DNA from 2 places in the Actinomadura sediminis genome. Region 2 is predicted to be linked to the other one. Evidence: predicted binding sites of a transcription regulator. Region 2 holds the regulator's gene; the other holds the start of a gene.

Region 1 (15,040 bases), on a different contig from region 2:
AGCTTCTCGACCTTGTTGCCCGCCAGCAGCGCGAACGCCTCGTCCCGCGACACGTTCACCGGCGCGGTGACCAGCGGCATCGGCGTCATGACCTCGCGCACCGGACGCGACGGGTCGGACTCGAACCGCATGTCCCGGTTGGTGACGATGCCGACCAGCACGCCCCGCACGTCCGTCACCGGCACCCCGGAGATCCGGTAGCGGGCGCACAGCGCCTCCACGTCGGCCAGCGTGGCGTCGGGCAGGCACGTCACCGGCTTGGTGATCATCCCGGCCTCGGACCGCTTCACCCGGTCGGCCTGCTCGGCCTGCTCCTCGATCGACATGTTCCGGTGCAGGACCCCGATGCCGCCCTGCCGCGCCATCGCGACCGCCGTCCGGGCCTCGGTCACCGTGTCCATCGCCGCCGACAGCAGCGGGATCCGCAGCGAGACGTCGCGGGTCAGCCGCGTCGTCGTGTCGGCCTCGCCCGGCTGCAGGTCGGAGTACCCGGGGAGCAGCAGGACGTCGTCGAACGTGAGGCCCTGCGGGAGGAATTTGTCGGGCTCGGCGGCGGGGTTCATGACGACCTTTCGTAGCTGGTGGCGGTGTCCGGCCAGGTCACGGCGACCCTGTACCCATGGTAGGGCGTGCGCCCGCGCCGCGAGGGGCGGTTCGGGACGGTCCCCGAGTGGGGTTGATGACACCGACCAACAACCGCGTCCCGCCCCGACATTCCCCGCGTACCGCCCGCCCGCCGATCGTTTCGACGCACCGCGCACCCGGGGGGTGCACCTCACCGGGCCACTGGCAGTAGCGTGGGAGTGTGCACGACGACGCTCCGCTCGACCCGTTCGCCGGAGACCCGGACGACCCGGCGGCGTCGCTCGGCGACCCGGGCGAGGACGCCGCACCGCTCAGCGTGACCGAGCGCGAGGACGTCCTGGCCGACCTGGCCGACCTCGAGGTCTTCCGCGCCCTCCTCGAACCCCTGGGCGTCCGCGGGCTCACCGTCGACTGCGGCGACTGCGGCAAGGCCCACTACATCGACTGGGACCTCCTGCACGGCAACCTGCGCCACCTCCTCGACGAGGGCCTCCCCCGCGTCCACGAACCGGCCATGTCCCCCGACCCGGTCGACTACGTCTCGTGGGAGTACGCCCGCGGCTACGTCGACGGCGTCATCGACAGCGAAGAAGGCCGCGACGACTGACGCCGCCGGACGATCGGGGACGGCTACCGGTGCCGTCCCGCCTAGTCGCGGGTGAGGCGGTTCCAGCGGTCGCGGGCCTGGTCGCGCAGTTCGCGCAGCGTGGGCGGTTCGGCGCCGTCGCCGTCGTCCTCGCGGGACACCGGCGAGGACGGCCGCGCGTCCTGTTCCTGGCGGGACTCGAGGAACCGCTCCAGCCGCTCCTTGAACTCGCGCTCGACCGGATCGGGGACCCGCCGCTCGGGGTCCGGGGTCGCCGCGGGCGCCGCCGTGGTGGGACGGACGCGCTCGGACGGGCGCGGCGCCGGCGGGGCGGACGGCGCGGGCCGCACGTGGGTGGCGGCCACCGAGTCGTCCTCGGCGTCGCGCGGCGGTTCGGCCGTTCCCGCGGGGCCGGGCGTCGTGGGCGCGGCCGCGGACGACCGGTCGGTCACCCCGCTGCCGGCCGCGGCGACGCCGGTGCTGGCGAGGACGGCGCCCGCGTCGGCGAGCGCGACGATGGTGCGGGGCCCGCGACGGCGCGGGCCGGGGCCCGCCGGGACGGGCGGGGCCGGGTCGTCGACGTCGCTGACCAGCGCGGACAGCAGCCGGACGGCCGGGTCGGCGTCATCGGGCGGGGCGGCGCGGTCAGCGGAGCCGGCAACGCGCCGGGCCGCGATGGCGTCGATGATGGCGTCGGTACGGCGCACCGCGTTCAGGTCGGCGGGGGCCGATGGCCCGCCCCCCGCCGCGGGGAAGTCGTGGGGGCGTGCGGGCTCGGCCGGATCCGGGGCGCCGGGGCTCCGCTCCGTCAAGCGATCGACTCCTCTCTGGCCATCGCCCGAAGCCGGGCCAGCGCCCGGTGCTGCGCGACCCGTACCGCCCCCGCGGACATGCCCAGTACATTACCGGTCTCCTCGGCCGACAGACCCGCCACGACGCGCAGCAGCACCAGCTCGCGCTGCTGCTCGGGCAGCCGAGTCAGCAGGTCGCGGGCGCGCTGCGCCTCGATGTGCCGCACCACCGTCTCCTCGGGCCCGGGCCGGTCGTCCGGGCCGTCCGGCAGATCCTCGGTGGGGACGGCCGCGCGGACGGCGCTGCGCAGCGCGTCCGCGATCTTGTGCGCGGCGATGCCGAAGACGAACGACGCGAAGGGGCGGCCCATGTCCCGGTAGCGGGGCAGTGCCGACAGGACGGCGATGCACACCTCCTGCGCCACGTCGTCGGCGATGTGGTACTGCCCGGAGACGCGGCCGAGCCGCGCCCGGCAGTACCGGACGATCATGGGCCGGACCTCGGCGATCAGCACTTCGATCGCGCCGGGGTCGCCCTGCACCGCGCGTGCGGTCAGTTCTTTGAGATCACCGTCGTCGGGCTTCGCCGTCCGCCGCCTTCCGCGGCCGGTGTCGCGGGGCGGGGGCGGCGGTCCCCCGGAGAGCTCGGCTGCGCTCGCGGCCATGGTCCGGGCGTGGCTTCCCTCGGTCACGTCAAGCATGATGCCCAGCGCCGCCGGGCGTGTCGCCACAGTCTCGTACAACGGAATGGTCACAGTTCTGCGCCGGGGGGTGCGCGAAAGGGCCCCCGTCCGTACGGACGGGGGCCCTTCGACGGTGTGCTACACGCCTTCCGACATGCGCTTTCGCCGGTGCCGTCGATCAGTGGCCGTGGCCGTGACCGTGGCCGTGCCCGCCGGCGGACTCCTCTTCCTCCTCCGGCTTGTCGACCACGAGCGCCTCGGTCGTGAGCAGCATGCCCGCGATGGAGGCGGCGTTGGTGACGGCCGAACGGGTGACCTTCACCGGGTCGATGACGCCCTGGGCGACGAGGTCGCCGTACTCGCCGGTGGCGGCGTTGTAGCCGTGACCCGACTGGAGGTCGCGCACCTTGGAGACGACGACGTAGCCCTCCTGGCCCGCGTTCTCGGCGATCCACCGCAGCGGCTCGTCGAGCGCGCGGCGCAGCGCCTCGGCGCCGACGGCCTCGTCGCCGGACAGGCCGAGGGCGTCGAAGCCCTCCTTGGCGACGTGCACGAGCGCGCTGCCGCCGCCGGAGACCATGCCCTCCTCGATGCCGGCGCGGCTGGAGGAGATGGCGTCCTCGAGACGGTGCTTCTTCTCCTTCAGCTCCACCTCGGTGGCGGCGCCGACGCGCAGCACGCAGACGCCGCCGGCCAGCTTGGCCAGCCGCTCCTGCAGCTTCTCGCGGTCCCAGTCGGAGTCGCTGTTCTCGATCTCGACCTTGATCTGGTTGACGCGCGCGTTGATGTCGTCCGCGGACCCCTCACCGTCGACGATGGTGGTGTTGTCCTTGGTGACGGTGATGCGGCGCGCCCGGCCCAGGTCGTCGATGTCGATCGAGTCGAGCTTGAGGCCGAGGGCCTCGGACACGACCTGGCCGCCGGTCAGGGTGGCCATGTCGCCCAGCATCGCCTTGCGGCGGTCGCCGAAGCCCGGCGCCTTGACGGCGACGGACGTGAAGGTGCCGCGGATCTTGTTGGCGACGAGCAGCGCGAGGGCCTCGCCCTCGACGTCCTCGGCCACGACCAGCAGCGGCTTCTTGGTCTGGGCGACCTTCTCCGCCAGCGGCAGGAACTCCTGCACGTTGGAGATCTTGCCGTCCACGATGAGCACGTAGGCGTCCTCGAGGACGGCCTCCATGCGCTCGGGGTCGGTGACCATGTGCGGGGACAGGTAGCCCTTGTCGAACTGGAGCCCTTCGGTGAACTCCAGCTCGAGGCCCATGGTGTGGGCCTCCTCGACGGTGATGACGCCGTCCTTGCCGACCTTGTCGAACGCCTCGGCGATCAGCTCGCCGATCTGCGGGTCCTGCGCGGAGATGGTCGCGACGTGCGCGATCTCCTCCTTGGTGGCGACCTCGCGGGACGCCTTCAGGAGCTGGTCGGAGACGAACTGGGCGGCGGCGTCCATGCCGCGCTTGAGGGCGAGCGGCGACGCGCCGGCGGCGACGTTGCGGGTGCCCTCCCGGACCAGCGCCTGCGCGAGGACGGTCGCCGTGGTGGTGCCGTCGCCCGCGATGTCGTTGGTCTTGGTCGCCACTTCCTTGGCGAGCTGGGCCCCCAGGTTCTCGTAGGGGTCCTCCAGCTCCACCTCGCGGGCGATGGTGACGCCGTCGTTGGTGATCGTCGGCGCGCCGAACTTCTTGTCGATGACGACGTTGCGGCCGCGCGGGCCGATCGTCACCTTGACGGCGTCAGCGAGTGCGTTGACGCCGCGCTCAAGAGCCCGGCGAGCGTCCTCGTTGAACTCCAGGATCTTCGCCATGCGGATTCTCCTCTTTCACGCGGTCCGCCCCGGCCCCGCCGAAGTCGGCGCGGACCGGGGCGGGCGCATCACGTCTCGCTGATTACTTCTCGATGACCGCGAGCACGTCGCGGGCCGAGAGCACGAGGTACTCCTCGTTGTTGTACTTGACCTCGGTGCCGCCGTACTTGCTGTACAGCACGACCTCGCCGACCTTGACGTCGACGGGGACGCGCTCGCCCTTGTCGTCGACGCGGCCCGGGCCGACGGCCACGACGGTGCCCTCCTGGGGCTTCTCCTTGGCGGTGTCGGGAATCACCAGGCCCGACGCGGTGGTGGTCTCGGCCTCGAGCGGCTGGACGACGATGCGGTCCTCGAGCGGCTTGAGAGTGACCTTGGTGGCGGTCGTCACGATCTGACCTCCCCTTCGATAGGTCCTCGGCCGGCCATGGTCGGCCGACCGGCAACTGTGACAGAGAGAGGCGACCCTGGACCGGCCTGCCGTCGCGGGTGCCAGACCGACCTTGTCGCTGTGTTGGCACTCTAGCGTGGAGAGTGCCAGACATGAAACTATGCCGTGCCCGGTGGCTCGTCAACACGAACGCGTACGTCCGCGGCGACCGTCCCGCAACGGTTCCGCGGCGTTCACGGAGCGCTAACTTCACCCTATGGACTCCGTCTCGTTCCGCCGTCTGCGGACCCCCTCCGGCCAGGACGTTCTCGCGGCGGCGACCGGCGCGGACGTCGGCGGGGACGGGCTGCTCGCGACGGCGGCGCGGCTGCGGGAGGCGCACGATCCCGAGCTGGTGGCCGCGGCGTTGACGCAGGCCCGCCTGCGCGAACGAGCGAAGGTCAAGTTCGGTGCGGACGCCGAGCGGATGTACTTCACCGAGGCCGGGCTCGAACAGTCGACGAGGGCGAGCGTGGCGGCGTACCGGGCCGGACGGTTCGCGGACCGGCTGGCGGGCGGGCGCGTGCTGGAACTGGGCTGCGGCATCGGGGCCGATCTGGTCGCCCGTGCGCGCGCCGGCCTGATCGGGGACGGGGTGGAGCTCGACGCCCTGACGGCGGAGGTCGCGCAGGCGAACGTGGACACGCTCGGCGTCGCCGATCGCGCGTCCGTCCGGGTGGGCGACGCGGTCGAGCAGGACCCGGCGGGGTTCGCCGCCGTGTTCGCCGACCCCGGCCGCCGGACGGCGCGCGGCCGGGTGTTCGACCCGCGCGCGTACGAGCCGCCGCTGGACGCCGTCCTCGACCTGGCCGGACGGACGGGCGGCGCGTGCGTGAAGGTCGCGCCGGGGGTCCCGCACGAGGCCGTCCCGGACGGCGCCGAGGCCGAGTGGATCTCGGTGGGCGGCGACGTGAAGGAGGCCGCGCTGTGGCTCGGCGGGCTCGCGGGCGACGTCCCGCGGCGCGCGACGCTGCTGGCCGGGGACGGCGCGGTGGCGGGCTCGCTGGCGCCGCGGGGGCTCGGCGACCCGGACGTCCGCGCGTGGGGCCGCTACCTGTACGAGCCGGACGGCGCGGTCGTCCGGGCGCACCTGGTGGCGGAGGTCGCGGACCGGGTCGGGGGCGGGCTCGCCGATCCGCGCATCGCGTACGTGACGTCGGACGAGGCGCACGCGACGCCGTTCGCGTCCGGGTACGAGATCGAGGACGTGCTGCCGTTCTCGGTGAAGCGGCTGCGCGCGGAGCTGCGGCGGCGGGACGTCGGGGTGCTGACGGTCAAGAAGCGCGGGTCGGCCGTGGACGTGGACAAGCTGCGACGCGACCTGGGGTTCGGCGGGCGCCGGCGGCGGGGCGCGGCCGAGCTGACGGTCGTGGTGACGCGGGTCGGGCGGAACCCGGTGGCGCTGCTCGTCCGTCCGCTGGCCGGGCCGTCCACCGGGCCGTCAACCGGGCCGGAAGGGCGCTGACCCGCCCGGACAGGGCGGCGGCCGGGAATCGATTCCAAAGATCTTCCAGGGGCGCCGGGCGGTCCAAGCGCGCCCCGGGAACGCACCATGGCGGCGCAAATCATCGGCGCTTTCCGGCATTGCCTTCCCCAGGGGACCGCGGGACGCGCGGCAAGGCGCCGGCGGGGCCGCCGAATCGGCGCGGACAGATCAACGGCCGGGGAAACACCAAGGGTTGTTCAGGAACGGGAGAGGCGAAGGTTTCGAATGGGCTCCGCGGCGGCGGCGACGGCCGGTGCGCGGGGCGCGCGGGCCCGGCCGCGGGCGTCCGCGGGTGACTCGGGAACTGCCGATGTTGGGCGAGATGTACGGACACGGCGCCCCGTCGCGGGCCCGCCCGCACCGCCGGTCATGACGGGGCGTACCCCCGCAATCGCCGTGATCGGCAACGAACCGGGAATTACCGTCAATGATCTTGAACTCCGACTTTGTTCACCAGTCGGGTAACGCGTGCATTCCACGGAACTCGCAACGTTCTCTACTACCCGTTATAGCGGCGCTCTACACGCACTAGAGTGGCGACTTCACGATTCATTGCCGTGCGCCTTTTCATCGCATCGGCACACGAAGGAGCTCCGGTGGAAACGAATCACAACTTCCTGCAGACAGGGGGTCAACCGGTCTCGGATCGGATGCGGGAGTTGCTCGCCCGTGCGGCGCAGGACCACGTCTACGAACAGCGCTCACAGGGTCAGGTCCTGGATGAGATACGCCAGCGGCTGGAAGGGATGGAGTGGCTGCTGCGGGAGGTCCGGGAGCGGGAGCTCACCGGGCTGACCGGGCAGATCGAGAGCGTCCGCGGGCAGGTCGACGACCTCGCGGGCAAGCCCCCCGAATGGGCCGAGGGCCTCGCCCTGCACATCGAGTCCGTCGGCGAGAAGGTCAAGCCGGTCGCCGAGCTCCCCGCGCTGTGGGCCGACGTCGGCGTCGTCGCCGAGCACGTCGACGAGGGCCTGAACCGCCTCCAGGCGATCCTCGACTCCGCGCAGCACATCACCGACGTCACGCAGCAGGCGTCGCAGCGGATGGACGAGATGACCAAGCGGCTCGACAAGCTGCAGGGCAGCATGGAGGCCGCGTCCGTCCGGTTCAACCGGCTCGACAAGTCGCTCGCGGAGCTGGGGCACCGCTCCGAGCGCCTGGAGCACTCGATCAACGGCGTCACAGCGCGCGTCGACCAGTCGCTCGGCGAGATGGCCGAGCGGATGGAGCAGGGCCTGGAGGCGGTCAGCGGGCGGGTCGAGGGCGTCGGCGGGCGGCTGGACGGGCTGGACGGCCGGCTGGACGGCGTGGACGGGCGGCTCGAGGGCCTGTCGGGCAAGCTGGAGGGCGTCGACGGCCGGTTCGAGAACCTGGAGGGGCGGATCGACGGCGTGGGCGAGCGCATCGCCCGGCTCCCCGACGCGCTGGAGATCACCGACGTGCACCGGATGCTGACCGAGCTGGTGCAGCGCCCGGCGCCCGACCACGGCGACCGGTTCGACGCGCTGGAGAAGCACCTCGCCGACGCCGTGGACCCGCTCGTCGAGGAGCTGCGGGCCCGTCCCGACCGCGACGAGGTGAAGGCGACGATGACGGAGATCGCCGAGACCGCCTACAGCGACGTCGCCCGCCGGATGGAGGAGTTCGGCCGCCGGTTCGAGGACGTGCACGACGACGTCCGCAAGCGGATCGAGGGCATCCACGAGGAGGTCTCGAAGAAGGTCGACGGGGCGCTCGAGGAGTTCACCACGCAGGTCGACATCGTGTCGCGCCGCGTGGAGTCGGTGCACATCGACGTGACGAAGCAGGTGGAGTCGGTGCACCACGAGGTGTCACGCCAGGTCAGCGGCGTGCACGACGACGTCACCCGGCAGGTCGGCGGCATCCACGAGGACGTCGCCAAGCAGGTCGGCAACCTGCAGGAGGACGTGGCCCGGCAGGTCGGCGGCGTCCAGGACGACTTCGTCCGGCGGATGGAGGGCGTGCACCACGAGGTGGGCCGCCGCGCCGAGGCGGTGCAGGCCGAGTTCACCAAGCGGTTCTCGCACGTCGAGGACGAGGTGGGCCGGAAGGTCGAGAGCGTGCACGACGACGTGTCGAAGCAGGTCGGCGCGGTGCACGAGGACGTGCTGAAGCGGTTGTCGACGCTGGAGGAGACGATGCTGGCGCTGGCCGAGGCGCTGCTGCGGCCGCGCCGGGACGGCAAGGACTGACCCGGAGCCGGCGGGGCGTTCGATCGGAGATCGCGGGTGGGGCCGTCCGGGCGGTCCCACCCGTTTCGCGTCCCGGGCCGGCCCGCCCGCCCGCCACGCAACGCCGAACACTGTTCGGAAACGGGTGGATACCGACCGGAATCTGCGAAGTTCGTCCGCCAAATCGGCTTGATGCCCGAAAGGTCAGCCCGAGGGGACGGCGATGACGTGCTGTTTGTTACGTTCCGTCTTCGCAAAATCACTCCCAATACCGTTCGGAATCCGTTTTCATGGATCACGTGACCCATACTCAGGCTCTCAGCCAACCGCTCGGCGCCCCGCCCGGCGACGCGACCCTGCGCTGGGTCGAGCAGTGCCTCGGGAAGGGCGCCGAGGTCCGGATGGTGCGCCCCCTCCCCGGCGGCACCGCGCACGCCAACCACGCGCTGCTGGTGGAGAGCCGCTCCGGCAGCGCGCACCGGCTGGTGCTGCGCCGCTGGACGGTCCGGGACGCGCCGGGCGGCGACTCCCGTGCGGACGCGGGCGGCCCGGCACGGCGGACGTTCGGCGAGACCGAGTTCTCCCCCGAGCGCGAGATCGCCGCGCTCGCCCTGCTCGCCGGCGCCGAAGTCGCCACCCCCTCGCTCGTCGCCGCCGACCCGGCCGGCGCGCACTGCGACGTCCCCGCCCTGCTGATCACCCGGCTGCCCGGCCACCCGCCGCGCCCGTCCCCCGACGACCTGCCCGAGTACCTGATCCAGCTCGCCGCCGCGCTCCGGCTGGTGCACGGGCTGAACGGCGCCGGGACGATGCCGCCGTACATCCCGCGCAACCGGCTCGACGTGCGGGTCCCGCCCGAGCACGCGCTGCGCCCCGAACTGTGGGAGCGCGCGTTCGAGGCGGCGGCCGGGCCCGCCCCCGAGGCGCCCGCCCGGTTCATCCACCGCGACTACCACGCCGACAACACGCTGTGGTCCTACGGGCGGCTCACCGGCGTCGTCGACTGGTCCGACGCGTCGTCCGGGCCCGTCGCGGTCGACGTCGCGCACATGCGGCGCGGCCTCGCCGTCCGGTACGGCCGGTCCGTCGCCGACCGGTTCCGGTCGACGTTCGACATGGTGTCCGGCGGGCACGCGCACGACCCGTACTGGGACGTCCGGTGCGTGCTGGAGCTGCTGCCCGAGGACGGCGACCGGACGATCGACGAGGCGACCGTCCCGCTCCTGGAGGACTACCTGGCCGCGCTGCTCGCCGAACTGCGCGGCTGACCCGCGGCCCCGCCCGTCACAGCGTCACGGACTCGATCGGGAGGCTGGAGTCGGCCGGGAGCGCCAGCTCGGACGGCGCGAGACCGGCCGACACCAGCTCCGAGCCGAGCGCCGCGACCATCGCGCCGTTGTCGGTGCACAGCTTCGGGCGCGGCACCCGCAGCCGCACGCCCGCCTTCTCGCACCGCTCCGCGGCGAGCGCCCGCAGCCGCGAGTTCGCCGCGACGCCGCCGCCGATCAGCAGGTCGCGGGCGTCGTTGTCCTTGCAGACCTTGAGCGCCTTGTGGACGAGCACGTCCACCACGGCCTCCTGGAACGACGCCGCAACGTCCGCGACCGGCACCGGCTCGCCGCTCCGCTGCCGCGCCTCCACCCAGCGCGCCACGGCCGTCTTCAGCCCGGAGAACGAGAAGTCGTAGGTGCCGTCGTTGTACTTGCCGCGCGGGAACGCGATCGCCGCCGGGTCGCCCTCCCGGGCCATCTTGTCGATCACCGGCCCGCCCGGGAAGCCCAGGTCGAGGACCCGCGCGACCTTGTCGAACGCCTCGCCGGCCGCGTCGTCCACGGTGCTGCCGAGCGACCGGACGTCCGACGCGACGTCCGGCACCAGCAGGATCGACGAGTGCCCGCCCGACACCAGCAGCGCCACGCACGGCTTGGGCAGCGGACCGTGTTCGAGCTGGTCGACGCACACGTGCGCGGCCAGGTGGTTCACCCCGTACAGCGGCTTGCCGAGCGACAGCGCGTACGCCTTCGCCGCCGCGACCCCGACCATCAGCGCGCCCGGCAGCCCCGGCCCGGCGGTGACGGCGAACGCGTCGACGTCGGCGAACGTGACGCCCGCGTCGGCGAGCGCCCGCTCGACCGTCGGGCCCATCGCCTCCAGGTGCGCGCGCGACGCGACCTCCGGCACGACGCCGCCGAACCGGGCGTGCTGCTCGACGCTGGACGCGATCGCGTCCGCCAGCAGCGTGCGCCCCCGGACGATGCCGACGCCGGTCTCGTCGCACGACGTCTCGATGCCGAGCACCAGCGGCTCGGAGTCCCCGATCACGTGTCCTCCCTGGTGAAGCCCACGGGCGGACGCTCCCGCAGCCTGCGGAACATCACCGCCGCGTCCACGTCCGCGGGCTGGTAGTAGCGCTCGCGGATGCCGATCTGCTCGAATCCGAACCGCTCATAGAGCCGGCGGGCCGGAGCGTTGTCGACCCGCACCTCCAGGAACAGGCCCTCGCTGCCGCGCCGCACCGCCTCGTCGATCAGCTCGGTGAGCAGCAGCGCGCCGATCCCCGCGCCGCGCCGGCCGGGCGCGACGCCGATCGTCTGGACGTCCGCCTGCCCGCCCGCGCTCGCCAGGCCCGCGTAGCCGACGACCTCGCCGCCGGACGTCTCGGCGACCACGTACCGGCGGGTGCGCGGCTGCCCCGCCAGCTCCTCGCGCAGCATTCGCTCGGTCCACGCGTCGTCGGGGAACAGGACCTGCTCCAGCCGGTGGACGGCCGGCAGGTCGGCGACCGTCATGTCCCGCAGGGCGATCTTCTCCGCGGCCCCGTCCGGGGCGGTCATACCGGCGTCACCTTCTTGCGCGGGCCCGGCTCCTTCGCGTCGGGCCTGCGCAGGTAGAGCGGCTCGGGCGGCAGCAGGTCCGGGCCCTTGCGGCCGGACAGCCGGGCGACGGCCAGCTCCGCGAGCGCCGTCGCGCTCGGCAGCATCGGCCCGTGCGCGGCGTCCCCGAAGTACAGCGCGGCCCCCTCGCCGACGACCGGAAGCCCTTCGGCCTCCACCTCCGCCGGGGGCCCGACCGTGGGTTCCGTGGCGCGCGCGCGAGCCGAGTTGTAGCGCGCCCAGTACAGCTCCTTGCGGCGCGCATCCGTGGCGACGACGAACGGCTCGTCGCGTCCGGTCTCCCAGGCGAGCACGTCCAGTGTGCAGACGCCGTGCACGGGGACCTTGAGGGCCTCGCCCATGGCGCGCGCCGTGACGAGCCCGACCCGCAGGCCCGTGTAGGGGCCGGGGCCGACCCCGACGGCGATCGCGCTCAGGTCGTCCGGCGCCGCGCCCGCGTCCGCCATCACCCGCGCGATCGACGGGGTGAGCAGCTCGGTGTGCTTGCGCCGGTCGGCGGCCCCGCTCGATGGCTCGGACGCGGCGCGGCACGCGGCGCCCTCGCCCGGAACCCACTCGTACAGCGCCACGGTGACCGCGGCGGTCGCGGTGTCGAAAGCCAAGACCAGCACGGATTACAAGGGTAGTGCAGGCCGCGCGCCCCCGGGACTCGTCAGGACTCCCGGAGTTTCGCCAGGACCGCCTCGACCACCTCGACCGCGCCGTCGCCCGCCGCGTCGTAGCTCAGCGGGTCGTCGCCCGCCGATCCCCCGTAGTGGATCGTGACGAGCACGTTGACGAACCGGACGTTCGCGATCGCCTCGCTCGTCCCGTGCTGGCCGTCGACGCTGTAGACGACGTAGCCCTCGTCGCCGACGTCGTCCAGCCGCCGCTTGTCGGTGAGCTTCTGTCCCTCGAGCAGCGCCTCGCCCGCCTCGTCGGCCTCGCGCTCGGCCGCGTACGTCCGCTGGGCCGCCGCCGTCGCGGTCTGCCCGCCCGCGGCCTCGATCGCGCGCAGCTCCACGGTGAGCTGCCGCTTCTGGTCGCCGGTGTAGACGCCCCACACGCACTGCGTCTGCCGGTCGTTGCCCTGGTAGTTGTCGGCCTCGTTGCGTTCGGCGTCCGGCGCGAGCTTCGCGATGAGGTCGGACCCGATGATCGTGCACGAGTCCGGCACGCCCGCGAACTCGGGCGTCCCGGCCGACGCGCTCTCGGACGCGCCGCTGCCGACGATCCGCCCGGTGCCGTCCGTGCCGTCCGTCCCGCCCCCGGACAGGATGACGAACACGGCGAGCACGCACGCCGCGATGCCCGCGCAGGCCCCGGCGAGGACGATCCCCCAGCGGCGGCCGCCGCGCTCCTCGCGCACGATGCGATGGCTGCCGGTCCCCGAGCGGTATCCGCCGCGCCCCGACGACTCCCGCGGGCCGCGCGCGTACTCGCCGCCGTCCGGACGCCGGGACCCGGCGTGCCGTCCGGAGCCGGTCTCGTGGCCGCCGGAGCCCGTCTCGTGGCCGCCGGAGCCGCCCGCCCGCCGGTGGCCGCCGGTGGAGTACCGGCCCGATTCCGGGCCGTACGCGCCGCTTCCGCCGGGCGGCGTGCGCCCGGGGTCCTGGCCGTGGCCGCCGCCCTGCGGGCCGCCGCCCGGCTCCCGCCCGCCGTACGGGTACTGCGCGGACGAGTACTGCTCGCCGGACGAGTACTGGCCGGAGCCGCTCTGCCGGGAGTACCCGCCCGTCGAGTACCCGCCGGTGGCGTAGCCGCCCGTCGAGTACCCGCCCGTGGAGTAGCCGCCGGTCGGGTAGCCGCCCGTGGCGTGGCCGCCGGCCGGGTAGCGGCCGGTCTCGGCACCGCCGCCCTCGGCCGTGGGGTACCCGGCGGTCGGGGGTCCGGCCGGAGAGGTGAGGGGGTCCTCGGGGTATCCGCGCGTGCCGGGACGGGCGGCCCGTTCGCCGGAACCGCCCATGCCGTACCCGCCGCCGTCCGCGCGGTACCCGTCGCTCGGGCCACCGCCCGGACCGCGGTAGCTGTCGCGGTCATCACCGCTGCGCTGGCTACCACTCACCGGATCCCACTCCCGCATGAGGAAATCGATTTGTCGCGTAGTGAGGTTGTTCCGGCAAAGAGTACGACATGTGGCCGTAAAGTGAACCAGCTAATCCGGGCAAAAAGTGAAGACTTTTCAGGTTTGCCGGTTCAGAGGTCCCGCTCCAGGTCGGACCAGCGATGACCGACCCCGACGATCCTTACTTCGCGCGTCTCATCGGTGCCGTCGCCGCGCGAAATGATCATTTCCAGGCGCTCCTCGGCGAGCCCCTCCGCGAGCCCTTCTCCCCATTCCACGACCGTCACCGATTCCGCGACGGACGCGTCCAGGTCGAGATCGTCCAGCTCCGCGAAACCGCCCAGCCGGTAGGCGTCCACGTGCACCAGCGGGGGCCCGTCGACGAGCGACGGATGGACCCGCGCGATCACGAACGTCGGCGAGGTGATCGGCCCGCGGACCTTCAGGCCCTCCCCGATCCCCTGCGTCAGCGTCGTCTTGCCCGCGCCGAGGTCGCCCGACAGGACCAGCAGGTCCCCGGGCCCCAGCAGGCCGCCCAGCCGGACGCCCAGCCGGTGCATGTCCGCCGAAGTCGGGACGGTCACCGTCCGCCCGCTCACATCCCGTCCGCTCACGCCGTGCGCTCCTCCTCCGTGTCTCCGCTCTCCGGACGGACCCGTCCGAGCAGCCGCCGCAGCCCCCCGGTCACCACGCCCGGGTACTCCAGCGGCAGCACGTGCCCGGCCTGCTCCACCTCGACCAGCTCCGCGTCCGGCAGCGCCGCGGCGATGCTCCGGCCGTGCGCGGCCGGGGTCAGCTTGTCGCGGCCGCCCACCAGCACCAGCGCCGGAACCTTCGCCAGGACGTCCAGCGCCGCCGACTTGTCGTGGCCGATCAACGACGGGTAGAACTCCGCGATCACGTCGATCGGCGTGTCCCGGATCATGTCGTCGAGGAACGCGACCACGCTCGGGCTGACGCGCCGGTCCGCGAACGCCACCTTGCGGGTCACGACGAACGCCAGGTCGGCGCCCAGCCCGCGGGCGCGTTCCACCAGCGCCGCCCGCCGCCCGAGGCCACGCAGCGCGCCCGGCGCCAGCGGCCGGACGGCCTTCGCCACCACCATCGGCAGGCCCAGCGTCAGCTCCGCCATGTTCCCGCACGAGGTGTTGACCAGCGCGACGCCCGCGACCTGCCGCGCGAACAGCTCCGGCCGCCGCTCCGCCAGCGCCATGATCGTCATGCCGCCCATCGAGTGCCCGACGAGCACCACCGGATCGTCCGGCCCGACCGTCGCGGCCAGCACCGCCTCCAGGTCGGCGCCCGTCCGGTCGATCGTCGCGCGGGTCGGCACGCTCCGCCCGGACCGTCCGTGGCTGCGCTGGTCCCAGAACACCATCCGGACGCGTCCGCGCAGGTCACGGCGCTGGTAGTGCCACGAATCCTGGTTGAGGGCGAAGCCGTGGCAGAACACGACCGTAAGGTCCGCGTCGTCCGGGCCCTCCACCTCGACGTGCAGCGCGAGCCCGTCGTCGCCCGCCACGACCAGCTCCCGGCCGCGCAGCT
Region 2 (15,040 bases):
GCACCTCGGCGGGACGGGCGTCGCCCTCCCCGCGCAGCATCGCCAGGCTCCGCTCGACCGCGTCGGGCGTGAGCTGGGTGCCGCCCTTGAGCAGCTCGAGCATCTCGGTGAAGAGGCGGGAGACCAGTCCGGTGTCCGTCTCGGACCCGGTCACGGTGATCTCGTTGCCGCGGACGTGGATGTCGATGCCGTCGCCGAACGCGCGCTCGACCGCGTGGAGCAACTCGTCCCGGGAGCCCAGCAGGCTCACCATCGAATGGTCGTCCGGCACCACGATCTTGATCTGGGCGCGGCCGTCGCGCCCCGTGTGAGTTGATTCGACCATCAGCCGGGCCTTGCGGCCTCAGACCTGCCTTCTGTCTGCTCCGGGTGTGCAAGGTGTGTCGGTTCCATGGTACCGACCGCCCTCGCCGGTGCGCCGCCGTATTTCCGCTCGCCCCGGCGCCCCCGCCGCCCGCGAAACGGCGCCCGCCGGCCGCCCCGGCCCGGACGTCAGCCGGGCGGCCAGTTCAGGCCGCGGCCGCCCAGCACGTGCGCGTGCACGTGGAAGACGGTCTGCCCGGCCTGCGCGCCGGTGTTGAAGACGATCCGGTAGCCGGTGTCGGAGACGCCCTCGTCCACGGCGACCTGGTGCGCCTCGCGGAGCACCTCGGCGAGGAGTTCGGCGTCGGCCGCGGCGAGCTCGCCCACCGTCGGGTGGTGGTCCTTGGGAATGACCAGGACGTGCGTGGGCGCCTGCGGGTTGATGTCGCGGAACGCGACGGCCCGGTCGGACGAGCGGACCATCTTCGCCGGCACGTCCCCGGACACGATCTTGCAGAACAGGCAGTCGGTCATCTGTCTCCCCTCCCGCGGCGGCGGCCGCGATCGGAATCCTATCGAGACCCGCACCGGCATGACCCGCGACGCCCCCGCCGATAAGGTTTTCCGCGATCGATCTCCGGTTGTCGAGCCGTTTCCGACCGGCCACTGGTTAAGGTTGTCAATTCAAGGCGTACCCCCCGGTTCGCAGGCATGCGGCGCGCCTCGGCTCGGTCGGGAACGCCCGATTCATGCCGCTCTCGGGGTGGCCGTCCGAAAGAGCGGCCGGGGGACGGCAAAGGCGGCGGATAGGTGACCGAGGCAGACCAGAAGATGCCCTTTCGTAAACCGGACGAGGAGGGCGGGCGTCCCACAGACGTGACCGAGACCCTCGTGGCCAGGGGCACGGCCGGGGCCGTTGCCGTCGCCTGGGACGCCGACCAGGCGGTGACCGCGCTCTACAGCGCCAACTACCGCTCGCTCGTGCGGCTCGCCGCGATGCTCGTGCGGGACGCGGGGACGGCCGAAGAGGTCGTCCAGGACGCGTTCGTCGCGATGCACGGCGGCTGGCGGCGCCTCCGGGACCCCGACAAGGCCCTGTCGTACCTGCGGCAGTCGGTGGTGAACCGGTCCCGTTCGGTGCTGCGCCACCGCGCCGTCGTCGAGAAGTACGCCCCCAAGGGGCTCCCCGACGCGCCCAGCGCGGAGGCGGGCGCCATCGGGGAACTGGAACGCTCGGCGGTCGTCGACGCGCTCTCCCGGCTCCCACCGCGCCAGCGGGAGGCGCTCGTCCTGCGCTACTACGGTGATCTCTCGGAAGCCGAGATCGCCAACGCCATGGGGATCTCCCGCGGCGCGGTCAAGAGTCATACCGCACGCGGCATGACCGCCCTACGCAACGTCCTGGAGCAGTTCTCATGACCACCGACCCCCACGACGAGCACGGCGAAGTACTTCGCCGGGCCCTGCACGCGGAGGCGGAATCGGTCATCCCCTCCGACGACGGCCTGGACCGGATCCGGGCCCGGATCGCGGCCGAGAGCGGCCGCCGCCACGGGTTTCTCGGCCGGTTCGCGCCCGCCCGGTTCGGGGCGGGCGGCCTCACCGTGGGCTGGGCGCGGCCCGTGCTCGCCGTCGCCGCGGCCGTCGCGATCGCCGGGTTCGGCGTCACGGCGGGGCCGCAGACGATCGACCTGATCCAGCACACCGTCACCGGCGGCGGCCCGTCCGGCGGCGGAGGCGGCGACAGCGACGGCGACCGCACCGGCGCGAACCCGCCCCCGGTCGCCCCCGGGGACCCGTCGTCGCCCGCGCCGACGACGTCCGCCACGCCCAGCACGTCCGAGGACGCCGGGGCGCCCTCGTCGTCGCCCGGGCTGTCGTCGTGCGTCATCCCGCGCGGCGGCGCCGCGGCCACGCCCGGCACGCCCACGCCGAGCACCACCCCGACGCCCGGCGCGCCCAGCGGGACGCCGTGCCCGGGCGGGCGGACGCCGACCACGTCGCCCACCGACCCGGCGCCGACGACGCCCCCGCCGCCGGCCTCCCCGCCGGAGCCGAGCGGCGAGCCGACGCCGACGCCGTCGGACACCGCGTCGACCACGAAGAAGGAGCAGGACGCCGGGCAGTCCGGTCCCTGACCGGGACGGCCGCCCGGCGGGCCGGCCCACCGGCGGGTCGTCACCAGCGGCCGGAGGCGGCCTGCAGGACGGCGGCCGCCGCGACGCCCGCCGTCGAGGTGCGCAGCACCGTCGGGCCGAGCCGCACCGGACGTCCCCCGGCCGCGCCGAACGCGGCCAGTTCGTCCTCGGTGATCCCGCCCTCGGGACCGACCACCAGGACGACCTCCCCCGACGCGGGCGGGCGGACGCCGCTGAGCGGCTCGGCGGCATCCTCGTGCAGGACGAGCGCGACGGACGCGGCCGCGAGCCGCCGCGCGACGGCGTCGGTCGACGCGAGGTCGGGCACGTGCGGCAGGCGGCTGCGCCGGGCCTGCTTGCCGGCCTCGCGGGCGGCGTTCCGCCAGCGGTTCAGGGCCTTCTCGCGGCGCTCGGGACGCCACTGGGTGACGCAGCGCGCGGCGGCCCACGGGACGATCTCGTCCACGCCCGCCTCGGTCATCGTCTCCACGGCCAGTTCGCCCCGGTCGCCCTTCGGCAGCGCCTGCACGACGACCAGGCGCGGTTCGGGCGGCGGCTCCCGGTGCCGGGCCGCGACCTCCAGCGTGAGGGACGCCCGGTCGGCCGCCGTGACGACGCACTCCGCGAGCAGCCCCTCCCCGTCGGTCAGGTCGACGCGTTCCCCGGGACGCAGCCGCCGCACGGTCGCGGCGTGCCGCCCCTCGGGGCCGTCCAGGATGACGCGGTCGCGTTCCAGGGCGGCCGTCCCGGCGAGGAACACCGGCGGGCTCATCGCTCTCCCCCAACGTCACCGGACCCCGGGGACGCGGGCGCGTCCCCGGGGTCCGTACCGACTTCCCACGGCCGGCCGGCGTCACGGCCGGCCATCACCGTCACGGCCTTCCCGGTAGGCCGTCACCGTCTCTCTTCAGTGCTGGTTGAACACGTCCCGCAGGCGGGAGAACATCCCCCGCTGCCCCGGGGCGAACTTGCCGGGGGGACGCTCCTCGCCGCGCAGCTCCGCCAGGCGGCGCAGGAGCTCCTCCTGCTCCTCGTCGAGCCTGTTCGGCGTCTCCACGTTCACGTGGATCATCAGGTCGCCGCGCCCGCTCTCGTTGAGGTGCCGCACGCCCCGGTTGTAGAGGGTGATCACCTGGCCGGACTGCGTGCCCGGCTTGATGTCGACCTCCTCGGCCGCGTCGAGCGTCTCGATCGTGACGCTGGTGCCGAGCGCCGCCGCCGTCATCGGGATCTCGACCGTGCAGTGCAGGTCGTCGCCCTCCCGCTCGAAGATCGGGTGCGCGCGCTCCACGATCTCCAGGAACAGGTCGCCGGGCGGGCCCCCGCCGGGACCGACCTCGCCCTCCCCGGCGAGCTGGATGTGGATGCCGTTCTCCACGCCCGCCGGGATCTTGACCTTGACGGTGCGCCGGGTGCGGACCCGCCCGTCCCCGGAGCACTCGGTGCACGGCGTGCGGATCACCGAGCCGAACCCGCCGCACGCCGGGCAGGGCCGGGCCGTCATGACCTGGCCCAGGAACGACCGCTGCACCTGCTGCACCTCACCGCGCCCGTGGCAGGTGTCGCAGGTCTCCGGGTGGGTGCCGGGCGCGCAGCCCGTCGCCTCGCAGGCCGAGCAGGCGACCGCGGTGTCCACGGTCAGCTCCCGGGTGGTGCCGAACGCCGTCTCCGACAGGTCCAGCTCGACCCGCAGCGTCGCGTTCCGCCCGCGCCGCGCCCGCGACCGGGGGCCGCGCGACGCCGACGTCCCGAAGAACGCGTCCATGATGTCGCTGAACGGGAATCCCGCGCCGCCGAACCCGCCGGCGCCGCCCCCGCCGCCGCCGGGCGCGAACGGGTCCGCGCCCAGGTCGTACATCTCCCGCTTCTTCGGGTCGGAGAGCACCTCGTACGCCTGGGTGATCTCCTTGAACTTCTCCTGGGTCGCCGGGTCGGGGTTGACGTCCGGGTGGAGTTCCCGCGCGAGCCGGCGATAAGCCTTCTTGACCTCGTCGGCGCTGGCGTTCCGGCCGACCCCCAGGGTCGCGTAGTAGTCGTTGGCCACCTTACGACCCCGCCAGGATCTGTCCCACGTAGCGTGCCACTGCCCGTACCGCTCCCATCGTGCTGGGGTAATCCATGCGTGTCGGCCCGAGCACTCCCAGCCGGGCCAGCGTGAGGTCGCCGACGCCGTAGTCGGCGGCGACGACCGAGGTCGATCGGAGCCCCAATTCGGGGTTCTCGGTGCCGATCCGCACCGTAACAGTAGAGGAGTCGCCGGACTCGCCGAGCAGCCGCATCAGCACGACCTGCTCCTCCAGCGCGACCAGCACCTCCCGCAGGCTCTGCGAGAAGTCCACCGCGGCCAGGTTCGCCGCCCCGGCGAAGACGATCTTCTCTTCGTGCCGTTCGACGAGCGTCTCCAGCAGCACCGACAGCACCGCGGCCGCCACCGGCCGCTCGTCCGGCCCGACCTTGTCCGGAAGGTCCGCGACGGCCGTCGGCACCTCGCCGAGCCCGAGCCCGTCCAGGCACGTGTTGAGCAACGCCCGCAGGTGCCCGATCGATTCCTCGGAGATCTCGCCGGGCGTCTCGATGACCCGCTGCTCCACCCGCCCGGTGTCGGTGATCAGGACGAGCAGCAGCCGGCTCTCGGCCACCCGCACCAGCTCGACGTGCCGCACCGTCGACCGCGTCAGCGACGGGTACTGCACCACCGCGACCTGCCGGGTCAGCTGCGCGAGCAGCTTCACCGTCCGGCCGACGACGTCGTCGAGGTCGTACGCGCCGGACAGGAACGTCTCGATCGCGCGGCGTTCCGCCGCCGACAGCGGCTTGATCGTCGACAGCCGGTCGACGAACAGCCGGTAGCCCTTGTCGGTGGGGACGCGGCCCGCGCTCGTGTGGGGTTGCGCGATGTACCCCTGCTCCTCCAGGACCGCCATGTCGTTGCGGATCGTCGCGGGGGACACGCCGAGGTTGTGCCGGTCCGCCAGGGCTTTGGAGCCCACCGGTTCGTTCGTGGACACGAAGTCCTCGACGATGGCGCGCAGGACCGCGAGTTTCCGGTCGTCCAGCACGTTGTCACCTCCCTCGTGCGCTGCCACTGGCCCCCCGATCATCCGGTGCCCTCCGGCCCCGTGCCGCTGGCACTCCTTACTCTTGAGTGCCAAGTGTACGACCCGCGGGGGCCCTTCTGGAGGGTCCCCGTCCCCGCGGCGGCGCGATCCTATCCGGATCGGGCGCCACGCCGAACGACCGGGGACGACGCCGCCCGCGGCCTCCGCCGGGTTAATGTGCGGACCTGTGCGGAGTAAGGACTACGGCAACGACGTGCTGTCCGGCGACTGGCGCAGGCCCCGCAAGGGCCTGATCCCGGAGGTCCCGGCCGAGCCGGGGCTGGTCGCCGAGGACCCCGACAGCGGGTTCTGCGGCGCCGTCGTGGCCTGCGACAAGTTCGGCGTCACCCTCGAGGACCGCTTCGGCAAGCGCCGCGTGTTCCCGCTCACCAGGTCCGGGTTCCTGATCGACGGCGCGCCCGTCACGCTCGTCCGCCCCGAGGCGGCCCCGCGCCGTCCCGCGCGCTCGGCGTCCGGCTCCGTCGCCGTCCGGGACCTGCGCGCGCGGGTCGCCAAGGAGAGCCGCATCTACGTCGAGGGCGTCCACGACGCGGAGCTGGTCGAGAAGATCTGGGGCCACGACCTGCGCGTCGAGGGCGTCGTCGTCGAGTACCTGGAGGGCGTGGACGACCTGCCCGCGATCGTCGACGAGTTCGGGCCCGCCGAGGGCCGCCGCCTCGGCGTCCTCGTCGACCATCTCGTCGAGGGCTCCAAGGAGAGCCGGATCGCCGCGCGGGTGTCGTCCCCGCACGTCCTGGTCACCGGCCACCCGTTCGTCGACATCTGGGAGGCCGTCAAGCCCGCGGCCGTCGGCATCCCCGCCTGGCCGCGGGTGCCCCGCGGCGTCCCGTGGAAGGAGGGCGTGCTGGACGCCCTCGGCTGGGAACCCGACGTGGGCGCCGCCTGGAAGCGCATCCTCTCCTCCGTGCACGCCTTCACGGACCTGGAGCCCGCCCTCCTGGGCCGCGTCGAGGAACTGATCGACTTCGTGACCGCCCCCTGACCCGCCCGGGACCGTCCGGACGGCCGTGGGCCGCCCCGCGCCCGGCGCGCCCCCCCGGGTACCCCCGGACGACCACCCGTGCACCCGCCCGACGGCCCGCTCACCCGCCAGCGCAGCCCCCATCACCACGCGCGGGCCGGGTACTAGGCGCAGACACGCTCAACCCGCAGAAAGAACCGCGCCACGCGCAGACCCGACCACCACGCGGAGCGGGCCGGGGCGCCACCCGAAGACACGCTCAACCCGCAGAAAGAACCGCGCCACGCGCAAACCCGACCACCACGCGGAGCGGGCCGGGGCGCCACCCGAAGACACGCTCAACCCGCAGAAAGAACCGCGCCACGCGCAGACCCGACCACCACGCGGGCGGCGGGTTGCCCCCGGGCGGCCGTAGGGCGCTCGGCGCCCGGAGGCCGACCGGGCCGCTCCCGGAGCCGCTAGCACAGCTCCCGGACGACGGCGTCGGCGAGGAGGCGGCCGCGGCGGGTCAGGACGGCGCGGCCCTCGGCGTACGGGGCCCGTTCGAGGAGCCCGTCGGCGATGAGGCGGCGCACGGCGGTGTCGTCGAGGAGGCCGGTGGGGCAGCCGGCGGCGAGGCGCAGCTCGAGCATGACGCGCTCGACGCGGCGGTCGCCGGCGTCGAGGATCTCGCGGGCGTGGGCCGGGGCGACGCCCTCGGCGAGGCGGGACGCGTAGGCGGCGGGGTGCTTGACGTTCCACCAGCGGGTCCCGCCGACGTGGCTGTGCGCGCCGGGGCCGACGCCCCACCAGTCGGCGCCCGTCCAGTACAGGAGGTTGTGGCGGCAGGCGGCGTCGGGGCCGGTGGCCCAGTTGGAGATCTCGTACCAGTGCAGGCCGCGCGCGGACAGCAGGTCGTCGGCCAGCAGGTACCGGTCGGCCATGGCGTCGTCGTCGGGGGCCGCCAGCTCGCCGCGGCGGACCTGGGCGGCCAGGCGGGTGCCCTCCTCGACGATCAGCGCGTAGGCGGACACGTGGTCGGGTTCGGATTCCAGGGCCGCTTCCAGGGACGCGCGCCAGTCGTCGTCGGTTTCTCCCGGGGTGCCGTAGATGAGGTCGAGGTTGATGTGCTCGAAGCCCGCCTTGCGCGTCCAGTCGACGACTTGGGGGACGCGTCCGGGCGTGTGGCTCCGCTCCAGGACGGCCAGGACGTGCTCGCGCGCGCTCTGCATCCCGTACGAGACGCGCGTGAATCCGGCCTCGCGGAGCCGGGCGAGGTACGCGTCGTCGACGGATTCGGGGTTCGCCTCGGTGGTGATCTCCGCGCCGGGGGCCAGCCCGAACTCGGCGTCGATCGCGGCGAGGACGCGGCCCAGGTCGTCCGGGGCGAGGAGGGTGGGGGTGCCGCCGCCGACGAAGACCGTCTCGACGGGCAGGTCGGCGTCGCCGAGGACGCGCCGCGCCAGCCGGACCTCGGCGACGGCGGTGTCGGCGTAGGACTCGCGGCTCGCGCCGGGCCCCAGCTCGGTGGCCGTGTAGGTGTTGAAGTCGCAGTAGCCGCAGCGGGTCACGCAGAACGGGACGTGCACGTAGAACGCGAAGGGCCGCGTGCCCAGGCCGTCGAGGGCGCCGGACGGCAGGGCGCCGTCGGCCGGAACGGGGTCGCCGTCGGGCAGGATCGCGGGCATGCCCCCAGTCTGCCGCGCGCGGGGGCGTGGTCAGGCCCGCCGGAGCTTGTCGCGCAGCCAGCCGGGGATGTACTCGTCGGCGCGCGGGAACCGGTCAAGGTCCTGCGCGTAGGCGGACGGCGGCAGCGGCGGGACGAAGTCGGGTTCGCCGTCGTAGTCGAACTCGGCGCTGAACCGCCCGGACCGTTCGACGCGCAGCCGGGCGGTGAACCACGCGCCCTTCCCCCGCCGGTACATGACGCGGCGCAGTTCGTCCATCTTGCCGACGGCGTGGCCGGGCGGCGTGGCGGTGCGGCGCTCCCCGGCGGCGTCGATGATCTCGAAGGAGGCGCAGTCGATCCCGACGATGGCGCGGAAGTCGAGCCCGAGGCGCTCCCATCCCGCGGGGGCCGCCGACCGCAGCGCGCGGACGGCGCCGTTCACCGTGTCCCGCTCCTTGGGGGAACGCAGAACCTGCTCGGAGTGGGCCACCCTCGAACCTCCGCTACCCGTCGCGGCCACTGCCCTCCGACCGTACCGACATCGGCGCCCGGGGCGAACGGCCTGCCGCGTGTCGCGCGCGAACGTCCGCGAGCCGCGCGGACGATCTTGGACGAGCCGGGCGCCGGGCCGGGCGCGCCCCGGATAGGGTCGTCGGATGCGCATCGAGACCGGACGGCCGCCCGTGCGGGTGCTGCTGCGCGGCGGCCCGGACGGCTGGCACTGCGTGGTCGTGGACGACGCGGGCGGCGAGGGCCGCACGGTACTGCCGGCGTCCGGGACGCGCTGGAACCCGGACGGGCGGCGCGACGACCCGGAGCCGCCGTGGTGGCGGGGGCGCCTCGCGGACACGGCCGAGGGGCTGCGCCGGCTCGTCGGCGAACGGCTGACGGACGCGACGTTCGCCGAGTTCGGCGCCGAGGCCGCGATCAGCTGGTTCGCCGTCGACGAACCGGTCGAGTGGGAGGGGCTCGTCACCCTCGCGGAACCGGACCCGGCGCGGTTCCCGGGGCGGGTGCCGCCGTTCGCCGTCACGCTCGAGCCGGGGCGCGGCGCGGTGCTCCCGGACGCCCACCTGCTGTTCTCCACCCGCGCCGCCGACGCGTGGACCGCGCTCGACGCCGTCGCCGAGCACTGCGGGTCCCCGGCGCCGCGGGCCGCGTTCGTGTGCGGCTTCGCCGGGCATCGCAGCGTGCGGGTCGGGCGCGGGTCGCTGGCGGTGTCGACCGAGGAGGGCGCGGACGGCGTCGAGCGGCTCGCCGAGATCGTCGTCGCCCGCGGGCCCGGCTGGGGCGGCAACCCGGAGCTCCGCCCGCGCCTGGACGGCGTCGACCTGCTCGACGATCCCGCCGGCGACGTCGTCACCCTCTTCCGGGACCTCGGCCACGAGGTCGTCGAGCGGGGCCGGACGGCCCGGATCCCCGCGATGGGGCTCGCCCTGCACGAACCGGACCCGCCGGCGCCGAGGCCGGGCCGGTTCACGACGGTCTCCCTGCGCTTCCCGTCCGCGGGCCGCTGACGGCCGTCCGGATCCGGCCACGCCGTCCGGGCCCCCGCCGGCCTGCGGACGGGCCGGTACCGGGCGCGGCGCAACGGGCCCGTCACCGGCGAGGGACCGATCCGTCACCGTGCCGCAACCCGGCGGCCCTACGTTCTCCGATCATGGGAAGCCGCGCGCGTCACGCCGCCTCGTTTCTGACCGCCGCCCTCGCGGCCGCACCCCTCGCCCTCGTCCCCGGGACGGCCGCGCACGCCGCCGCGCCGGGCGCGATCGTCCTGGAGCGGGACGGCGGCGCGCGGACGTTCGCGTTCACCGCCGAGCGGGCCGGGGAGGCGGTGCTCGGTTTCGCCGCGTCGGCGCCGGGCGTCTCCTGGGGCCGGGCGGGCGCCGAGTCCGCCGTGGTGGCGATCTCGGTGGACGGACGGCACGTCACCGACCTCGTCGTCCCGTCGTCCGAGCCGGTATCGCGCAGCCTCGGGCTCGGGCACGTCGGGAAGGGCCGGCACACGGTCGCGCTGCGGTTCGCGGACGGGAGCGCCGACGCGGCCGAACGCGTGACGCTCGCCCGCCCGCGCGTCACCGTCCCGGAGGACGGGCAGCTCGCGCTGCGGCACGCGCCGGTGATCGTCGGACGGACGGGCTGGCCGTTCGGCGACCCGCTGCAGAACGCGACGACCGACACGCCGCTCGTCGCGTGGCACGAGTCGCGGCCCGCGGCGACGGCCGGGCACCGCGTCATCGAGTACTCGCTGGTGTGGAGCAACGAGGACGGCGGCACCGACACGCCCGGCCTGCTCGCCCGGTGGGGCCGGACGACCGACATCGAGTGGACGTACCGGGTCGAGGTGGACGCGTCGGGCGCACGGGTGCCGGGGACGGCCGTCTACCACGGGCCGTTCCACTTCACGCTGAACTTCACGGGCCGGTACGAGCGGGACCATCCGGTCCTGCAGACCTGTACGCAGAACAACAACCTGTGCGACGTGATCTCCCCGGCCGCGCCGCTGCGGTTCCTGCCGGACGCGTCCCGCACCCGCCCGGACGGGCGCGCCCGCGAGGCCGTCATGGACCGCGAGCCGTGGACGTACCGGGTGATGGCGCAGGAACTCGTCCGGGAGGGGAAGGTCGAGGAGCCGTCCGACCCGGCGACGCCCGAGGCCGGCGACCCCCGCGACTACCTGTTCGTCGAGTTCGCCATGGACGTCGGCGCGGGGACGGCGCTCGGGTCCGCGCCGGGCGTCGCGATCGTCGTGCGGCTGAAGGACGACCCGTCCGTCCCGTACCGGTCCGACCACGGGCTGGCCGACCGGGCGATCGGGCGCGACGGCGCCGTCGCCACCGCCGTCGAGCTGCCGCCGGGCACCCGGACGTCCGACATCGCGAGCGTCGAGGCCGTGCGGCGGCCGACCGGGCTCGGCGACGACCGCGCCCCGATCTCGGTCACGGCGATCCATCGCGCGTTCAAGCTCGACGACGCGTTCCTGCCGGGCCCGTCCGCGATCACCTGGGACGGTTCCGCCACGCTCACGCCCGGGGAACCGTCCGCGGTGCTGTGGCGTCCGTGACTCCGGCGGGAATCGCGGAACCGGGGCGAACCTCGCGCGCGTCCGAGGAGTCGTAGAGTTCACCACGGAACAACGGACGGCGAAGGCGCGACGTCGGAGAGGAGCCCGCCATGGCCTACGGGCCTCCCCCCTCGCAGGGCCGGGGACAGCCCGGGCAGGCGCCCTGGCAGCAGCCCGGCAACATGTGGCAGCAGCAGCCGCCCGGCGCGCCGCCGCCCGGCGCCGCACCCGGGCCCGGCCCGCAGCAGCCGCCGCGGACCCGCCCGATGCCCGGCCACCAGGGTCCCGTCGCCGACGACGAGCGGACCTGGTCGCTGATGGCCTACATCGGGCAGTTCCTCGTCGGCGCGATCGCGCCCGCGATCGTCTACCTCGGCAAGCCGCGCTCGGCGTTCGCCCGGCGGCACGCCGCGCAGGGCCTCAACATGGGGCTGGCGGCCCTCGCCGTCTGGATCGTCGGCGGGCTGCTGGCGCTGGCCGTCGACGTCCTCATCTGGGTGCCGCTGGTCTTCACCGCGGTCGTGATGTTCTTCCTGGTGTACGCGGGACGCGCCGCCAACCGCGGCGAGTTCCGGCGCGTGCCGGCCCCGGTGGCCTGGCCGCTGATCAAGAAGTAGCGGCGGGCCGGGCCCCGGTCCCGGGGAGCCGCGCGCTCCCGCCGGGCCGGGGCCGTCCCCTGACGCCTACTTCTTGCCCTTGTCGGTGGACTCGCCCCCGCCGCCGGTGGACAGCGCCGCGACGAAGGCCTCCTGCGGGACGTCCACCCGCCCGATGGTCTTCATCCGCTTCTTGCCCTCCTTCTGCTTCTCCAGCAGCTTCCGCTTGCGGGAGATGTCGCCGCCGTAGCACTTGGCGAGGACGTCCTTGCGGATGGCGCGGATGTTCTCCCGGGCGATGATGCGGGCGCCCACCGCGGCCTGGATCGGCACCTCGTACTGCTGCCGCGGGATCAGCTCCTTGAGCTTCGACGTCATCATCAGCCCGTACTCGCGGGACTTGTCCCGGTGGACGATCTGGCTGAACGCGTCGACGGACTCGCCCTGCAGCAGGATGTCGACCTTCACCAGGTCGGACTCCTTCTCCCCGCTCGGCTCGTAGTCCAGCGAGGCGTACCCGCGGGTCCGCGTCTTGAGCTGGTCGTAGAAGTCGAAGATGATCTCGGCGAGCGGCAGCGTGTAGCGGATCTCGACCCGCTCGGGCGACAGGTAGTCCATGCCGAGCAGCTCGCCGCGCCGCCCCTGGCACAGCTCCATGATCGCGCCGATGTGCTCGGACGGCGACAGCAGCGTCGCCTTCACCATCGGCTCGTACACCCCGCCGACCTTGCCCTCGGGGAACTCGCTCGGGTTCGTGACGGTGTGCTCGGTGCCGTCCTCCATCACCGCGCGGTACACGACGTTCGGCGCGGTGGAGATCAGCGACAGGCCGAACTCGCGCTCCAGCCGCTCCCGGACGATCTCCATGTGCAGGAGGCCGAGGAACCCGCAGCGGAACCCGAACCCGAGCGCGGCCGACGTCTCCGGCTCGTACACCAGCGCGGCGTCGTTCAGCCGCAGCTTCTCCAGCGCCTCCCGCAGGTCGGGGTACTGGTCGCCGTCCACCGGGTACAGGCCGGAGAACACCATCGGCTTGGGGTCCTGGTAGCCGCCGAGCGCCTCGGGCGCCGCCTTCGACGCGGTCGTCACCGTGTCGCCGACCCGCGCCTGCCGGACATCCTTCACCCCGGTGATCAGGTAGCCGACCTCGCCGACGCCGAGCCCGCCGACCGGCTTCGGCTCGGGCGCGATCACGCCGACCTCGAGGGTCTCGTGCGCGGCGCCCGTCGACATCATCAGGCTCTTCTCGCGGCGCGACAGGTGCCCGTCCACGATCCGGACGTACGTGACGACGCCCCGGTAGGTGTCGTACACCGAATCGAAGATCAGCGCGCGGGCCGGGCCGTCCGGGTCGCCGACCGGCGCCGGGACCGTCTCGACGATCCGGTCCAGCAGCTCGGCGACGCCCTCGCCCGTCTTGCCGGACACCCGCAGGACGTCGGACGGGTCGCAGCCGATGATGCCCGCGATCTCCTCGGCGTACTTGTCGGGCTGCGCGGCCGGGAGGTCGATCTTGTTGAGCACCGGGATCAGGTGCAGGTCGGCCTCGATCGCCAGGTACAGGTTCGCGAGCGTCTGCGCCTCGATGCCCTGCGCCGCGTCCACCAGCAGGACCGCGCCCTCGCACGCCGCCAGCGACCGCGACACCTCGTAGGAGAAGTCGACGTGGCCGGGGGTGTCGATCAGGTTCAGGACGTGCTCGACGCCGTCGCGCGTCCACGGCAGCCGGACCGCCTGGCTCTTGATCGTGATGCCGCGCTCGCGCTCGATGTCCATGCGGTCGAGGTACTGGGCGCGCATCTGGCGCTCCTCGACCACGCCGGTCAGCTGCAGCATCCGGTCCGCGAGCGTCGACTTTCCATGGTCGATGTGCGCGATGATGCAGAAGTTGCGGATGATCGCGGGATCGGTTTTGTTGGGCTCAGGCGCTGCCACCGGGGTCCGTTCGCAAACTCACTCAGGGTGTGGACATGGGTTCTGTACATCCCATGGTCCCATGCCCGGCGCGATGCTCTGTGCACGGCTCTGTGCACGGCTCCGCACGGCCCGGTTTGGGGCGGGCCCGGGTGATTGCTAAGCTGTGCGACTGCGTGTGGCGTACCGTCGTGCCCCGGGGGCACCGACACCGACCGCCCCCGTCAGACATTCGTCAGAGCCTGCCGGCGCGCAGGCGAGGATCGCTACCCAAGCTGAGGCACTACGACGTGGCTAACATCAAGTCCCAGATCAAGCGCAACAAGCAGAACGAGAAGGCCCGCCTGCGCAACAAGGCCGTCAAGTCGGAGCTGAAGACGGCGATCCGCAAGTTCCGCGAGGCCGCCGAGGCCGGCAACGTCGAGGACGCCGTCGCCGCGCAGCGCAACGCCGCCCGCAAGCTCGACAAGGCCGCCAGCAAGGGCGTCATCCACAAGAACCAGGCCGCGAACCGCAAGTCGGCGATCGCCAAGCGCGCCGCCGAGCTGCAGGCCAAGTAAGCGAGCCGCAGGCCGGGTAAGGCCGCACCACGCGTCGAGGGCCGGTCCGCGGACCGGCCCTGATGCATGTCCGGGGACGGGACGATGGACGAGCAGGCGCCGCCCGGCGGCGGGCCGCGGGACGAGCGCCGCGCGGTGCGGGTCTCGAAGTACCTCGCGCGTCACCTGCGGCACCGCCCCGGCGACATCGGCCTCGTGCTCGACCGGGAGGGCTGGGCCGACGTCGGCGAGCTCCTCGCGGCCGCCGCCCGGCACGGCTTCCCCATCGGCCGCGGCGAGCTCGAACGCGTCGTGGCGTCCGACGGCAAGGGGCGCTACGCCCTCGACGGTAACCGGATCCGCGCCGTCCAGGGCCACTCGGTCCCCGTCGAGCTGAACCTGCCCGTCGCTCCCCCGCCGGACGTCCTGTACCACGGCACCGCCGGACGGTTCGTCGCCGCGATCAGGCGCGAGGGTCTCCGGCCGATGGGCCGCCACGCCGTCCACCTGTCCCCCGACCGCGAGACGGCGGAGCGGGTGGGCGCGCGCCGCGGCGCCCCGGTCGTCCTCGTCGTCCGGGCCGGGCGGATGGCGGCCGACGGGCACGAGTTCCGTGTCACCTCGAACGGCGTGTGGCTGACGGCGTCCGTCCCTCCCCGATATCTCTGCTGAGCACCCGCGCGTCCGCCCAGGAAGGGACGTGCCGCACCCATTCCGGCACGGTCTCCTGCGGCCCGAACAGGTACAGGTGCGGGACG

What was found. Region 2 encodes HrcA, which represses chaperone genes, less so after heat shock. Its sites were predicted from a motif close to TTGGCACTCTCNNNNNGAGAGTGCCAA; they were not measured.
Region 1: a site for HrcA is predicted at 4,964-4,990, ahead of groES (co-chaperone GroES). Genes of this name have one in related genera too.

What each region holds. Positions count from the first base shown of each region.
Region 1 covers NZ_JBHTJA010000024.1:38,961-54,000, forward strand. The annotation lists gene guaB (IMP dehydrogenase) at 1-563, opposite strand, end outside; gene ACFQ11_RS14915 (DUF5319 domain-containing protein) at 806-1,192, shown strand; gene ACFQ11_RS14920 (hypothetical protein) at 1,234-1,983, opposite strand; gene ACFQ11_RS14925 (sigma-70 family RNA polymerase sigma factor) at 1,980-2,654, opposite strand; gene groL (chaperonin GroEL) at 2,824-4,449, opposite strand; gene groES (co-chaperone GroES) at 4,532-4,840, opposite strand; gene ACFQ11_RS14940 (class I SAM-dependent methyltransferase) at 5,097-6,344, shown strand; gene ACFQ11_RS14945 (hypothetical protein) at 6,962-8,578, shown strand; gene ACFQ11_RS14950 (aminoglycoside phosphotransferase family protein) at 8,848-9,825, shown strand; gene tsaD (tRNA (adenosine(37)-N6)-threonylcarbamoyltransferase complex transferase subunit TsaD) at 9,842-10,879, opposite strand; gene rimI (ribosomal protein S18-alanine N-acetyltransferase) at 10,876-11,391, opposite strand; gene tsaB (tRNA (adenosine(37)-N6)-threonylcarbamoyltransferase complex dimerization subunit type 1 TsaB) at 11,388-12,062, opposite strand; gene ACFQ11_RS14970 (hypothetical protein) at 12,104-13,495, opposite strand; gene tsaE (tRNA (adenosine(37)-N6)-threonylcarbamoyltransferase complex ATPase subunit type 1 TsaE) at 13,627-14,055, opposite strand; gene ACFQ11_RS14980 (alpha/beta fold hydrolase) at 14,106-15,040, opposite strand, start outside.
Region 2 covers NZ_JBHTJA010000006.1:47,399-62,438, forward strand. The annotation lists gene ACFQ11_RS05510 (PhoH family protein) at 1-325, opposite strand, end outside; gene ACFQ11_RS05515 (histidine triad nucleotide-binding protein) at 493-837, opposite strand; gene ACFQ11_RS05520 (SigE family RNA polymerase sigma factor) at 1,135-1,722, shown strand; gene ACFQ11_RS05525 (hypothetical protein) at 1,719-2,441, shown strand; gene ACFQ11_RS05530 (16S rRNA (uracil(1498)-N(3))-methyltransferase) at 2,482-3,213, opposite strand; gene dnaJ (molecular chaperone DnaJ) at 3,349-4,485, opposite strand; gene hrcA (heat-inducible transcriptional repressor HrcA) at 4,487-5,500, opposite strand; gene ACFQ11_RS05545 (DUF3097 domain-containing protein) at 5,727-6,542, shown strand; gene hemW (radical SAM family heme chaperone HemW) at 6,980-8,188, opposite strand; gene ACFQ11_RS05555 (antitoxin YezG family protein) at 8,219-8,659, opposite strand; gene ACFQ11_RS05560 (hypothetical protein) at 8,826-9,686, shown strand; gene ACFQ11_RS05565 (hypothetical protein) at 9,830-11,233, shown strand; gene ACFQ11_RS05570 (DUF4870 domain-containing protein) at 11,344-11,850, shown strand; gene lepA (translation elongation factor 4) at 11,917-13,764, opposite strand; gene rpsT (30S ribosomal protein S20) at 14,034-14,303, shown strand; gene ACFQ11_RS05585 (RNA 2'-phosphotransferase) at 14,388-14,954, shown strand; gene ACFQ11_RS05590 (hypothetical protein) at 14,899-15,040, opposite strand, start outside.